4 regions of the Arthrobacter sp. NPDC057013 genome follow, and region 3 is predicted to be linked to each of the others. Evidence: predicted binding sites of a transcription regulator. Region 3 holds the regulator's gene; each other region holds the start of a gene.
The links. The regulator LexA, encoded in region 3, represses DNA repair genes until DNA is damaged. The targets are predictions, from matches to a motif close to TCGAACANNTGTTCGA.
Positions count from the first base shown of each region.

Region 1: the regulator LexA is predicted to act here: its motif matches at 1,893-1,908, upstream of ACFTSA_RS11650 (DUF222 domain-containing protein).
Region 2: the regulator LexA is predicted to act here: its motif matches at 1,410-1,425, upstream of ACFTSA_RS18975 (LysM peptidoglycan-binding domain-containing protein).
Region 4: the regulator LexA is predicted to act here: its motif matches at 1,387-1,402, upstream of ACFTSA_RS17815 (LexA family protein).

Region 1 covers NZ_JBHUSE010000007.1:79,016-82,385, forward strand. Annotated here, with positions in the region: gene ACFTSA_RS11645 (PEP/pyruvate-binding domain-containing protein) at 1-1,811, shown strand, start outside; gene ACFTSA_RS11650 (DUF222 domain-containing protein) at 1,973-3,370, shown strand, end outside.
Region 2 covers NZ_JBHUSE010000018.1:44,771-48,140, forward strand. Annotated here, with positions in the region: gene ACFTSA_RS18965 (polyprenyl synthetase family protein) at 1-897, shown strand, start outside; gene ACFTSA_RS18970 (Rv2175c family DNA-binding protein) at 967-1,320, opposite strand; gene ACFTSA_RS18975 (LysM peptidoglycan-binding domain-containing protein) at 1,572-2,891, shown strand; gene ACFTSA_RS18980 (PASTA domain-containing protein) at 3,004-3,370, shown strand, end outside.
Region 3 covers NZ_JBHUSE010000023.1:37,539-40,908, forward strand. Annotated here, with positions in the region: gene ACFTSA_RS21230 (ATP-dependent DNA helicase) at 1-1,054, shown strand, start outside; gene lexA (transcriptional repressor LexA) at 1,157-1,903, opposite strand; gene ACFTSA_RS21240 (LysM peptidoglycan-binding domain-containing protein) at 2,213-2,581, shown strand; gene ACFTSA_RS21245 (histidinol-phosphate transaminase) at 2,670-3,370, shown strand, end outside.
Region 4 covers NZ_JBHUSE010000016.1:21,906-25,275, forward strand. Annotated here, with positions in the region: gene ACFTSA_RS17805 (WD40/YVTN/BNR-like repeat-containing protein) at 1-822, opposite strand, end outside; gene ACFTSA_RS17810 (hypothetical protein) at 907-1,239, opposite strand; gene ACFTSA_RS17815 (LexA family protein) at 1,416-1,847, shown strand; gene ACFTSA_RS17820 (Y-family DNA polymerase) at 1,840-3,123, shown strand; gene ACFTSA_RS17825 (hypothetical protein) at 3,182-3,370, opposite strand, start outside.

The sequences.
Region 1 (3,370 bases), on a different contig from region 3:
CGAAGCACTTCGGGTCGCCCCAGGACATCGAATGGGCGCAGGCGGCAGGGGACTTCTTCATCCTGCAGGCCCGCCCCATCACCGCGCTGCCGGAACCCACGGCCGATGCCCCGACCGAGTGGCCGCTGCCCTATCCGAACGGGATGTATTTCCGGGCCAGCATCGTTGAGCAGTTGCCGGACCCGTTGTCGCCCCTGTTCGCCGACCTCATCGACGGCGCCGTGGTGAAGTCGCTCAACGCCCTGCTCAACGAAGCATTCGGCAAGAGCGTGGTGCGGCCCGGGGACGTCTCACTCCCCACGGTCAACGGCTACGCGTACTACTACTACAACAACGCCGGAATGCGGCGGGTCATGGGCAGGTCGCTGACGGCGATGCGCGCGCTCGCCCAGGGCAAGGCGCACATGGGAATCAAGGGCTGGCGCGACCACTCGCACCCGAAGTACCGCGGGCTTGTGAAGTTCTGGGCGGCTAGACCGCCGGCGGACCGCCCGGCCGCCGAACTGCTGGAGGGCATTTCGGCGTTGCTCGACGCCGGCGCCGCGTACTACACCGCGGTCCAGTCCATCATCCCCATCGCCGCCACCAGCGAGATCATGCTCCGGAGCTACTACGACAAACTCGTCCGCCGGCCCGGTGACCCCTCGGCGGAGGTCTTCCTCCTCGGCTACGACAGCGAACCCATCCGCGCGGAGAAGTCCCTGTACGACCTGGCCGTGTGGACCCGCGAACGGCCGCAGCTCGCTACTGCGGTCACGGAAGGATCTGCACCCGCCATCGCCGAAGCTCTCCGCAGCGGCACGCCTCCCGCCGGCGCGGGCGGAGAAGTGGACGGAGGTGTGGACCCGGAACTGTGGAACGAGTGGCGTTCCCGCCTCCAGCGGCACCTCGACCGGTACGGGCATGCCGTCTACAACCTTGATTTCGTCAACCCTGTGCCGGCCGATGACCCGTCCGCACTGCTTGAGACCCTGAGGTACTTCGTGCGTGGGCAAGGCAAGGATCCGCACGAGCGTCAGCAGCGGTCTGCCGACCGGCGGGAGGAGCAGGCCCGGCTGATCAGCGCCAGGCTGGGGCCGCGCCGTCGGGCCGTCTTCCGCAGGCTGCTGCGCTGGGCACAGAAAACGGCGCCTGTCCGTGAGGACGCGCTGGCCGACGTCGGACTGGCCTGGCCGCTGATGCGGCGGATGCTGCTGGAACTGGGGGAGCGGCTGACGGCCTCGGGCGTCGTCGCGGCTCCGTCCGACATCTTCTGGCTCCGCCTCGATGAACTCCGCAACGCCATCGACTTCGGGCTTGCCACGCCCGGCGCGGCCATCACCGGTACGGACCGGCCCGTGCGGGCGGAAGCCGTTGAGCAGCGCAAGATGCTGTGGCGGGGCCAGCGAAAAGCCGCGGCCCCGCAGCTGCTGCCGGAAAGCCGGTGGATGGAACGGGCGTTCGGCAGCATGATGCCCGCGCGGTCGGTGCAGCAGGCCGGAGATGTCATCACCGGCGTCGGCGCGAGCTCGGGGCAGGTGAGCGCGCCGGCCCGGCTGCTGCACGGCCCCGACGACTTCGCCAGCATGCGGCCCGGCGAGGTGCTGGTGGCGCGCATGACCACCCCCGCCTGGACGCCGCTGTTTGCGATGGCCTCCGCCGTCGTCACGGACGTTGGCGGGCCGCTGAGCCACAGTTCGATCGTCGCACGGGAGTACGGCATCCCTGCCGTCCTGGGAACGGGCGTGGCCACCCAGCGGGTGTCCAGTGGGCAGCAAGTTAAGGTCGACGGCGATGCCGGCACCGTCACGCTCGACGGCTCCGGAAACTGACCCCAAGTAAGTCGCAGCTCAGGGCGTTCTGAGTGCTGGGAGCGCCCTGAGCGGTCACCTGGTTTTCGTTCTCACGCGGTCTAAAAAAACTTTTCGATGTGGTCCCCTTGGGGTGTACTTTCCATCCTTAAATTGTCGTAGCCCCCTGTCATGCTGTGGGTATGGATGCGACGGCAGCGGTGCAGACGGTGGAGGGCGTGGAGTCCTCTGTTGCTGTGCTGGCTCGTTTTGTCCGTGAGGCTGCCGGCGCCGAGGCCGGTTCTGTGGCGGTGACCGGTTCTGGGGGTTTGACCGCTGGTGATCCGTTGCGGGATGAGGCGGATGCGTGGCTGGATGTGCTGGCCGGGACGGCCAGGCTGGAGGCCCGGGTGGCTGCGTTGAAGGTCCAGGCCGCGGCTGGTTTCGCTGCTGCCGCGGCGGCGTTGGCGGCCCCTGGGGCGTCCGTGTCGGAGCGGGACGCGTTGGAGATGTCGGTGACCGCTGAGGTCGCGTGCGCGCTGAGCGTGAGCGAGGGGGCGGCGGCACGCTTGCTGGACGAATCCGCCAAACTCACCAGGGATCTGCCGCTGACTCTTGCCGCGCTCGGGTCGGGAACCCTCTCCTGGCAGCACGGGCGGATCATGTGTGACGAGACCGAGGGGCTGGGGCCGGCTGCTGCGGCGGCGTTTGAGGCGCATTTCCTGGACCCGGACGCACCAAACCCGGCCCGGGGTTGCCCGGCGGGGGAGCTGACGCCGGCAAGGTTCCGGGCGAAGGCCCGGTATTGGCGGGAACGGCATCACCCGGTCAGCATCGAAAAACGCCACCACCGGTGTGTGGAGGACCGGCGGCTGGAGTATGCCCCGGACCGGGACGGCATGGCGTGGCTGTCGGCCTATCTGCCGGCCGACCAGGCAGCCGGGATCTGGAACCGCGCCACCGCCGCCGCCCGCGCCCTGCAAGGCCCGGCCGAAACCCGGACCCTGACCCAGCTCCGCGTCGATGCGTTCGCCGGCTGGTTGCTCGGCCCGGCACCGGCAGTGGGCGGCGCGAACGATGACCCGCCCACAGAATTCGTTCCCGCAGATCTCCTGTCGACAGGTTCCCTGCCGGCAAGGCCCCTGCCCGTGGATGATCGGCCCCCGGACGCTGCGCTGCACGGTAAGCCGCTTCCCACAGATCCCCCGCCCACCGAAATCCCGCCCGCAGGATGCGAGCGGGCCGGTGCCGCAGGCTCTGCGCGGGCCGGTGCCGCAGACGCTATTCCGGGCGCTCCTGGTTGGGCCGGTGATGTGCCGTCACCTGGGGCGCAGGTCCTGGTCACGGTGCCGGTGTTCTCCCTGCTTGGCCTGTCCGAGGAACCGGCCACACTGGATGGGTACGGGCCGATCCCGCCGTCGATGGCCCGCCGGCTCGTCGCCGAGGGCGCCACCTCTTTCCACCGGGTGCTTGTTGACCCGCGCGACGGGGCACCGCTGGAGATCGGCCGCACCAGCTACCGGCTGACCAAACCGATGCGCCAGTGGTTGCGGCTCCGCGACGCCAAGTGCACATTCCCCAGCTGCAACAACCACTCCCTG
Region 2 (3,370 bases), on a different contig from region 3:
CGCGGAGCCGGCGGCCCTGCCTCCGCCCAGGACATCGTCACGGCAGGTGCGGCTCTTGAGCTGTTCCAGGCCGCCGCCCTGATCCACGACGACATCATCGACCGGTCGGACACCCGCCGGGGCGGGCCCAGCGTGCACCGCCGCTTCAGCCAGCTCCATGAGTCCCAGGGCTGGGCCCTCGACAGCGAACGTTTCGGCCACGCGGCTGCGATTCTGGCGGGCGACCTCTGCCTGTCCTTCAGCGAGGAAGCCTTCACCGACATCGGAGAAACGGCGGCCTCAGGAAGCAGGGCACGGCTGATCTTCAACCTGATGCGCTCGGAGGTCATGGCCGGGCAGTACCTGGACATCCTCGAAGAGGTGGCCGGGCCGGTGCGCGACCGCGCCGGGGCCGTCAGCCGCGCCCAGTCGATCATCCGCTTCAAGTCGGCCAAGTACTCGACGGAGCATCCGCTCGCCCTGGGCGGGGCGCTCGGCGGCGCCTCAGACGAACTGCTCCGGGGCTACTCCGCCTTCGCACTCCCCCTTGGCGAAGCTTTCCAGCTTCGCGACGACGTGCTGGGCGTCTTCGGCGACCCGGTCACCACCGGCAAACCCGCAGGAGACGATCTCCGGGAGGGCAAGCGGACCGTCCTCGTGGCCTTTGCGCTGGACATGGCCACTCCCGAGGAGTCCGCGTTCATCGACTCAAAGCTCGGCAGCCCCGAGCTGGGCGGGGACGACGTGGCCGAGATCCGCCGCATCATCGCAGACTGCGGGGCACTGCAGGCCACGGAAGTGCTGATCGGGGAGTTCGGTGATGCGGCATACGCGGCACTCGAGCTGCTGCCGCTGGAAGACCTCCCCAAGACCGCGCTGCGCCGGCTTGCTGAGGCGACAGTGAGCCGGGCCGCCTAATCGGCTGGCCCGGCCCGTTTGCCGCTGGGTTGGTTACCAGGCTGGGTTCTTATTACCAGGCGGTGTTACTTACCACGCCAGCAACTGTGCCCGGCGGCGGATTTCGGTCTTGCGGCCGTCGCGGAGCGCATCGATGGGGCGCCCGCGCAGTGAATCGTCAGGGGTGAAGAGCCACACGATGAGCTCCTCGTCTGAGAAGCCTGCGTCCGCCAGCACCACAATCGTGCCCTTGAGGCTGTCCACAACGTGGCCGTCCTGGATGAAGGCCGCGGGCACCGAACGGATCCGGCGTTCGCCGATCCGCAGGGCCGCCAGCGCCCGCTCGTCAAGGAGCCCGTGGACTTTGGTAATGGACACATCCAGCAACTGGGCGACGTCGGGCAAGGGCAGCCAGTCGCCTACGAGGGTTTCTACAGTACTCACGGGTCAAGGTTGCCACGGCGGGCGCCCGCAAGCCTAGTCGAAACAGCCCGCATGCGCGCACGCTCCGTTTTCGGGCGCGACACTCCCAGTCGGACGGATGTTCCGGCTCAAATCCAATTCTTGTGCTAACCGGGAAATCGTGAGAGATTCACATAGATAACATTCGCAACACAATTAACATCAGTAACATTGGTATCACGAGCAAACTGGCATGACCGACAGCATTCGCCGCTGAGAAGAGGATCTTTCCCATGACGACGACCCGCTCCACCAAGCAGCCACCCCGGCCGGGCCTGCCCCTGATCGCGGCCGCGACGGCCACGCTGCCTGCCGTCATGCTTTCCTCCCTTGCGGTCGCCCAGCCTGCCGCGGCCGATGCCCAGCCCAAAACCGTACCCGCGACCCTCGCCGCCGCCATCGAGGCCCAGGCAGCAGCAGTCAAAGCGGGCATCATCCCGGCGGCCTCCGTGCCGGCCGCGATCCCGGCGGGCTTTCAGCCCACCAGCGTCACCCCTATGGCCCACACTGTGGTCCGCGGGGACACCGTCAGCGGTATCGCCGGCCGGTACGGGCTGAGCACAACTGCCGTGCTTAAGCTCAACAACCTGAAGTCGAACTCCGTGATCTACCCCGGGCAGCGGATCAAGCTGAAGGCGGCCTCGGCTCCGGCCGCCCGGACCACAGCGGCGCCAGCCTCCACCGTTTCACGGACCTACACGGTCAAGGCCGGCGACACGCTGGGCGGCATCGCCGGGCGACACGGCGTCAGGCTCTCCCAGGTGCTCAGCTGGAACGGGCTGAAGGTGACATCGATCATTTACCCGGGCCAGAAGATCCGGCTGGGCACCGGCAGCGCTGTTGCGGCGGCCCCGGCCAAGGCGGCAGCACCGGCCGCCACCCGCTCAGCCTCCTACGTCATCAAGGCGGGCGACACGCTGTCCGGCATCGCAGCAAGGCACGGCGTCAGGCTCGCGGACATCCTGTCGGCGAACCGGCTGAAGGTCACCAGCGTCATCTACCCGGGCCAGAAGCTCGTCATTCCCGGGAAGGCCAGCGCCGTCCAGCCGGCATCCAGTGTCACGCCGCTCGTGCCCAGTTCCTTCCTCGGCTACACCTACCCGCCGGCCGTGGTCAGCTCGGCCAACAAGAACAAGGCCCTGCTCAACGCCTCGCCGGTTCCCTCGCTCGCCCAGATGCAGTCCATCGTGGCTGACACGGCGCGGCGGATGGGCGTCGATCCGGCACTGGCGCAGGCCTTCGCGTACCAGGAATCCGGGTTCAACCAGCGTGCGGTTTCGCCGGCCAACGCCATCGGCACCATGCAGGTCATCCCTTCCTCCGGCGAATGGGCATCCGACCTCGTGGGCCGCAAGCTGAACCTGCTTGACCCGTACGACAACGCCACCGCGGGAATCGCGATCATCCGCCAGCTGATCCGGACCAGCAAGAACCTGGACTACGCCATCGCCGGCTACTACCAGGGCCAGTACTCGGTCAACAAGCACGGCATGTACACCGACACCAAGCACTACGTCGCAGCCATCAAGGCACACCGCAAGACCTTCAGCTGAGCTCTTCAGCTGAGCTCCCGGCCGGGATACCGGCCGCTGTGGAGCATAACGATACGGGTCCGGATCGCATGTTGATTCGGACCCGTTTCGGTGCAGCACTTAGTATCGAAGAGTGCAGGAAAACGCTTTAGGCAGTCTCGTCGGGTCGCTGGTGGACAACCGCTACCGGGTGAAGTCCAGGTTGGCCCGGGGCGGGATGTCCACCGTCTACGTGGCCACGGACCAGCGGCTGGACCGTGATGTCGCCCTGAAAGTCCTGCATCCGCACCTGGTCAACGACGGCAATTTCCTCGACCGGCTGGCGCGGGAGGCACGGGCAGCCGCGAAACTTTCACACCCCCATGTGGTGGGCGTCCTCGACCAGGGGCACGACGGAGACACCGCCTACCTCGTGATGGAGTACATCAAAGGGCATACCCTCCGCGATGTCATCAACAGCAAGGGCGCCTTGTCCCCCCGGCTCGCCCTGGCACTCATCG
Region 3 (3,370 bases):
TGTGGACCAGCTCCGTGAGGCCTGCCGGGCGGCCCTGTCGGATTCCAAGGGAGACAGCAATACAACGGCCGACGGCGGGCGGCAGCTGGCACGCTCCCGCCTCCTGGTGATTTTGGAGCTTTGTGAACGGCTCGTTGCCGCCCGGGAAAACCGTGAGGTGGTCTGGTTCTCCCGGAACAGCACGTTTGACCCGCAGCAGGGATACTCGGCGCCCGACGAGACTGCCCCGGCACTGGTCAACATCGCCCCGCTGAGCGTTGCGGGCCGGCTCCGGGAGGGCCTGTTCGCCGGTCATACCGTGGTGCTGACGTCGGCCACCCTCGCCATCGGCTCTGCCTTCGAACCTGCCGCGGGCGGGCTCGGGCTGGTCGGGGAAGGCGCTCCGAGCTGGACCGGCGTCGACGTGGGCTCGCCCTTTGACTACCCGCGGCAGGGCATACTCTACGTAGCGGGTCACCTGCCGAAGCCTGGCCGCGGCACCTCGCCTGAGGCGCTGGACGAACTCGAGTCACTGATCCGCGCGTCCGGCGGGGGAGCGCTCTGCCTGTTCTCCTCCCGGCGGGCCGCCGAGGAAGCGGCAGACGCCCTGCGCGACCGGCTGGATATCAGCATTCTTTGCCAGGGCGAGTCCACCATGACGGCCCTCGTGAAGCAGTTCGCGGACGAGCCGGACACCTGCCTGTTCGGCACGATGTCATTGTGGCAGGGCGTCGATGTGCCGGGTGGGTCGTGCCGTCTGGTGGTGATTGACAGGATTCCCTTCCCGCGGCCTGATGATCCGCTGATGACGGCGCGGTCGCGGGCTGTTGCCCAAGCGGGCGGCAACGGCTTCATGTCCGTGTCCGCCACGCACGCGGCCATCAGGCTTGCCCAGGGGGCCGGGCGGCTCATTCGGTCCACGGATGACAGGGGTGTCGTGGCGGTGCTGGACTCCCGGCTGTCCACGGAACGCTATGGCGGGTTCCTGCGGGCTGCCCTGCCGCCGTTCTGGCCCACGACCGACCGGAAGACCGCCGTCGCGGCCCTCGAAAGGCTCGCCGGCGCGCAGGCATGAGGAAGCCCCGGGCTGCGGCAGCCCGGGGCCGCAGGTCCTGTCCGCTGGTTACGCACCCATGGTTCTGTGCCGTTGGTTCCCTGGGGACAGGCCCAAAGGGGGCTACAGCGAGCGGAGTACGGAAACCACCTTGCCCATGACCACCGCGTGGTCGCCGAGGATGGGTTCGTACTGCGTGTTCTGCGGCAGGAGCCAGGTGTGGCCGTCCCGCTGCCGGAAGGTCTTGACCGTGGCTTCATCGTCGAGCAGTGCCGCGACGATGTCGCCGTTGACGGCGTCGCTCTGCCGCCGGACCACAACCCAGTCCCCGTCGCAGATGGCGGCGTCCACCATGGAGTCGCCCGCGACCTTGAGCATGAACAGTTCCCCGTGGCCCACCAGCTGGCGGGGCAGCGGCATCAGCTCCTCCACCATCTGATCGGCGAGTATGGGGCCGCCGGCGGCGATCCGGCCGACCAGCGGCACCATGGCGGTGTCCATCGCGCTGGGCAGTTCGGACACGGAGCCGCCCGCCGCGCTGAGGGCCGGGGCTCTGTCAGCGCCGCCGGATTTCGCCGTCCCCGCATCCAGGGTGAGCGGCATCAGGACCTCCATGGCGCGCGGCCGCTTGGGGTCGCGCCGCAGGTAGCCGAGCTTTTCCAGCTGCGAAAGCTGATGGGTCACGCTGGAGAGGCTGGCCAGGCCGACGGTGTCGCCGATTTCCCGCATCGACGGCGGGTAGCCGTTCTCGTTGACCGAACGCTGGATGGTTTCCAGGATCTTCTTCTGGCGGAGTGTAAGTCCCTTGGGGGTCCGCTGAGACCGCGGGCTGCGCTGGGGAGCCTTGCCGTCAGAGGCTTGTGCTGCCATGTTCGCCAACGCCTTTCCGTTCCTCCCGGCCGCGGTAGCTGCTCCGGCCGGGAACTTCCGGCCTGAAAAATGTCAGACCCTGCTGATCAACTGCAGTTGTGGTTGTTCCTTGATTTCCAACGTAGGCCAGCCATACGGCTTTTTCAAACATTTGTTCTAGCGAGTCTCGACTTAATTCGTTGATAGGTGCTAAAACTAGGAAAAGCAAAGTTCGAACATGTGTTCTAGTTAAGGCTGTTTGTCAGTCCGGTGTTCGAACTGTTTGTTCGAACGCGAGGCAGTACAACTTGGTCCAGGAGGGCTCACGCCATGTCAGCTTCAACAGCAGCAACAACTTCCACGGCAGTTTCCCGGCCCGGCAGGCCGCCGCGCCTGCGCCTCACCCGCCGTGGCCGGATTGTCCTGATCGGCCTCCCGCTTGTCCTGCTCGCCGCCGTGCTCCTGTCTCTGACCGGGCTGCTGAACTCGCCGGCCAAGGCGGCGGACAGCGCCGGCGGCCTCTCCGTTACGCCGACGGTCTCGGTCACGGTGCAGCCCGGAGAATCGCTGTGGGCGATCGCCGGCAAGGTCGATCCGAACCGCGATCCACGGGATGTGATTGCGGACATTGTCCAGCTCAACGACCTTCAGGCCGGGAAGGTCATGCCAGGGCAGCAGCTTTTTGTGCCGAACAAGTAGCGCTTTATGCTCCCCGAACCGTATGGTTCCCGGGCGCCGGAACCGTCACAGTTTCCGGCCAGCCCTGCCGGGTACTTAAACTGTCTAGGTGACTGACCAGCTTGAGCGACTGAACCGACTGCCCCTGCGGACCAACCTGAGGGGGCTGTCCCCATACGGCGCCCCGCAGCTTGACGTTCCGATCCTGCTCAACGTCAACGAGAACACCCATGGCGTGCCCGCCGACGTGCGGGCGGCCATCACCGCGGCGGTAAGCGAGGCCGCCACCGGACTCAACCGGTACCCCGACCGCGAATTCACCGAACTTCGGGAAGCCCTGGCGGAATACCTTGGCCACGGGCTCAGCGCGGACAACCTCTGGGCAGCCAACGGGTCCAACGAGGTCCTCCAGCAGATCCTCCAGGCCTTTGGCGGCCCGGGCCGGTCGCTTCTGAGCTTCCCGCCGACGTACTCCATGTACCCGCTCCTTGCCAGCGGCACGGACACTGCCTACATTGCCGGCAAGCGGGCCGACGACTACGGCCTCAGTGCTGAGTCGGCCGCCAGCCAGGTGCGTGAACTGCAGCCGAACATCGTCTTCCTGTGCTCGCCCAACAACCCCACCGGCACGGGCCTGGGTCTGGATGTGGTGGAAGCGGTCTACGGGGCAGGCGAGGCGAGTCAGGCGATCGTCGTCGTGGACGAGGCTTACCACGAGTTTGCCCACGACGGGACGCCCAGCGCGCTCACCCTGCTGCCCGGCCGGGAGCGGCTCATCGTCTCCCGCACCATGAGCAAGGCGTTCGCCTT
Region 4 (3,370 bases), on a different contig from region 3:
GCCGTCGGCCTTCAACGGAACAACCCAGGCCGTGCCGGCACGCCTGGGGTGCGCCAGCATGACGAACCCAAAATCGGCTGGCAGGCCCTCCGCTATCGATTCCCAGTTCTCGGCATTGTCATCGGTCCGGTACACGCCGTGGTGGTTCTGCGCGTAAAGGCGGCCTTCGACGGCGGCGTCCGCCGCAATCTTGTGCACGCACTGGCCGAATTCCGGGTTGGGGTCGGGCATGAAGTAGGCGGAGATGCCTTTGTTCCGCGGCTCCCAGGACGTCCCCCCGTCGAGTGAGCGGTACACTCCTCCCGTGCTCATGGCCACGTGGACGTTGTCCCCGGAGGGGTTGACCACGATCGAGTGGGCGGCGGCGCCGCCGTATCCGGCACCCCACTCGCTGCGGTGCGGGTGGTCCCAGAGTCCGCGGTTCAGCTCAAAGTGCTCGCCGCCGTCGGTCGACTTCCATACCGAAATCGGCTCCGCTCCGGCCCAGACGACGCCCGGGCGGGATTCGGCGTCGGGGTAGATCTGCCAGATGCGTTCGACGGCGGCGTCGGTGCCTTCGGGGAACTTGATGGCGCCCTGTTCGGGCTCGGTCCAGCTGGCGCCGAGATCATCGGAGTGGGCTACGTACGGGCCCCAGTGCTCGGACCGCACCCCCACCATGATGCGCGTGCGGCCGTCCCGCGTGTCGATTCCGATGCTTGGTATCTCGCTCATGAGGAAGTGCGGTCCGGAAAAGGACCACTGCTTCCGGTCCTGGCTGGTGGCCAGCCAGAGACCTTTTTTGGTCCCGATTGCTAAAACGAAGCTCTTTGAGGCATTCATGAACCCCATGCAACCACTCGCGCGGAGGGGCTGCAATGGTTCTGGCCCCCATGGGTTTGGCTGGATTCGTTGCTTGGGCCGGGCCTAGGACCCGAGTTTCGCGCCGTCCTTGGCGGTGCCGTCGTTGGGCGTGCCGCCATTGCGGGTGCCGCTTTGGGCGGTACCCGCCTTCGCGGCGCGACGGTTTCGCCACCACCGGCGAAGCAGGTCCGCCGCGGCCAGGATGCCGGCCAGTGGCGTGAGGACGGCAGCGGCGTAAACGAACAGCAGCCAGGTGAGCGTGGCAATCGGGGGCTGGCTCCGGCTCAGCAGCGAGAGGCCGCCAAACAGGCCTGCAACCCAGAAGAGCACCACCAGCGTCAGCACGGCCGCTGCCGGAAAGTACTCGTTCCGCACCACCCTCTTCAAGGTTTCCACCACTGATCCTCCTGCGTCTTGCATCCCCATGAGACCAGTATGCGACGGAGACCCGCTGTGACGGAGACGGCACGACGAACGTGTGATGAACACAACCGCTGTCTCACACAGCTGCATTCTGTCGGCCCCGGGGGCTACACTGAACTATCGAACATATATTCGAAAAAAGGTGTGTTGTGGGCGTCATTATTGGTCCCCGAGTGATAGAGGCGGGACTTTCCCTGCGGCTGGTGCTGGTCTCCCCCGTGGCCGTGGCGGCGGGCTTCCCGTCCCCCGCCCAGGACTACTTTGACGGCCGGATCGACCTGAACGAGCACCTGATCCAGGACATCACCAGCACCTACATCGTGCGGGTGTCCGGCGACTCGATGGAAGAGGCCGGCATCAGCGACGGCGACGAACTGATCGTGAACCGCGCGCTGGAACCGCGCGACGGATCCGTGGTGGTGGCAGTGCTGGACGGCGAGCTCACCATCAAGCGCTTGAAGATCACCGCGGCCGGCGTGGTGCTCCAGGCGGCCAACCCGCTGTATCCGGACATCGTTGTCCCTGCGTTGTCCGACCTCACCGTTTGGGGCGTGGCCACGAGGTGCCTGCATCATGTCTGAGGCCCGGCAGCAGATAGCCCTGGTGGATGTGAACTGCTTCTACGCCAGCGCGGAGCGGGCCTTCGATCCCTCCCTCGAAGGTAAGCCGCTGGTGGTGCTTTCCAACAACGACGGCTGCGCCGTGACCCGCAGCCCGGAGGCCAAGGCCCTGGGGATCAGCACCGGTGAACCGTGGTTCAAGATCGCCCCGCGGGCCAAGGAGTGGGGCCTCGTTGCCCGGTCCAGCAACCATGAACTGTACGGCGACATCAGCGCCCGGGTCATGGAGCTGCTGGGACGCTACTCGGCCTGGCTCGAGGTGTACAGCATCGACGAGGCGTTCCTTGGCATCAAGGGCAGCCCCGAACAGGTGATGGGTCTTGGCCGGACCATCAGGGCCGCGGTCCGGCGCAACGTCGGGGTGCCTGTGTGCGTCGGCATCGCCGGCACCAAGACGCTGGCCAAACTGGCCAACCGGTGGGCCAAGAATAACGCCGCCCTTGACGGGGTGTGCCGCTGGGAATCGATGGCCCCGGAGACGCGTGAACTGCTTATGTCCCGGTTGGCGGTCTCGGAGGTCTGGGGCGTGGCGGGCCGGCTGGAAAAACGGCTGAACGCCATGGGGATCTGCTCCATCCTGGAGCTCAGCCGGGCGGATCCGGTGATGGTGCGCGACCGCTTTTCGGTGGTGCTGATGCGCACGGTACTGGAGCTGCGCGGAACGCCGTGCATACCCCTGGAGGAGGAACGCGTGGGCCGGGACCAGCTGATCTTCTCCCGCTCGTTTTCCACTCCCCTGACGTCCGTCCGCGAATTTCGCCAGGTCCTGAGCGTCTATGCGCAGCAGGCGAGTGCGCGGCTCGCCCGGCACAATCTTCAGGCCAAGGTCCTCACCGCGTTCGCCGGCACGTCCCACTACAACCCGAAGGACAAGTCGTTTCCGTCCGTCTGCGTGCCGCTGCCCATGCCCACCGCCGACCCGGTGCTGCTCACCAGGGCAGCCCACGCCCTGCTTCCCGCCATCCTGGACGGCGTCAGATACGCCCGGGCCGGCATCATGGTCACCGACCTGCGGCCGTCCGGCAACCAGCAGCCACTGGATCCCTTCACCAACCCGCACGAGGAACGCGGAATCGGCCCGCTGGTTGAGCAGATCAGCCGGAAGTACGGCAGGGGCACCATTGGGCTCGGGTTCGCAGGCCTGAGGAGCGGTCTGGACTGGAGCATGAAGCGCGGCATGCGTTCGCCGCGCTACACGACCCACTGGGATGAGCTGCCGGTGGTCCGCGCGGCATGACCGGCGCGCGGGCCCGCGACAGTCAGACCGGCGGAACTGGTCAGTCCAGCCGAACCAGTCAGTCCACAAACTCCGACTGGGTTTCGATGAAATCCCACTCGGCTTCGGTCAGGACCGCCTGCGGGGTGTCCGGGTGCGGGCCGCCAGCCTGGGCAATCCCCTCCATCACGAACACCGGAACGTCGCCGGCCCGCAGGTTCTCGCGAAGCCACTCCTTGCTTTTCAGGTCCAGATCAAGCCACCACAT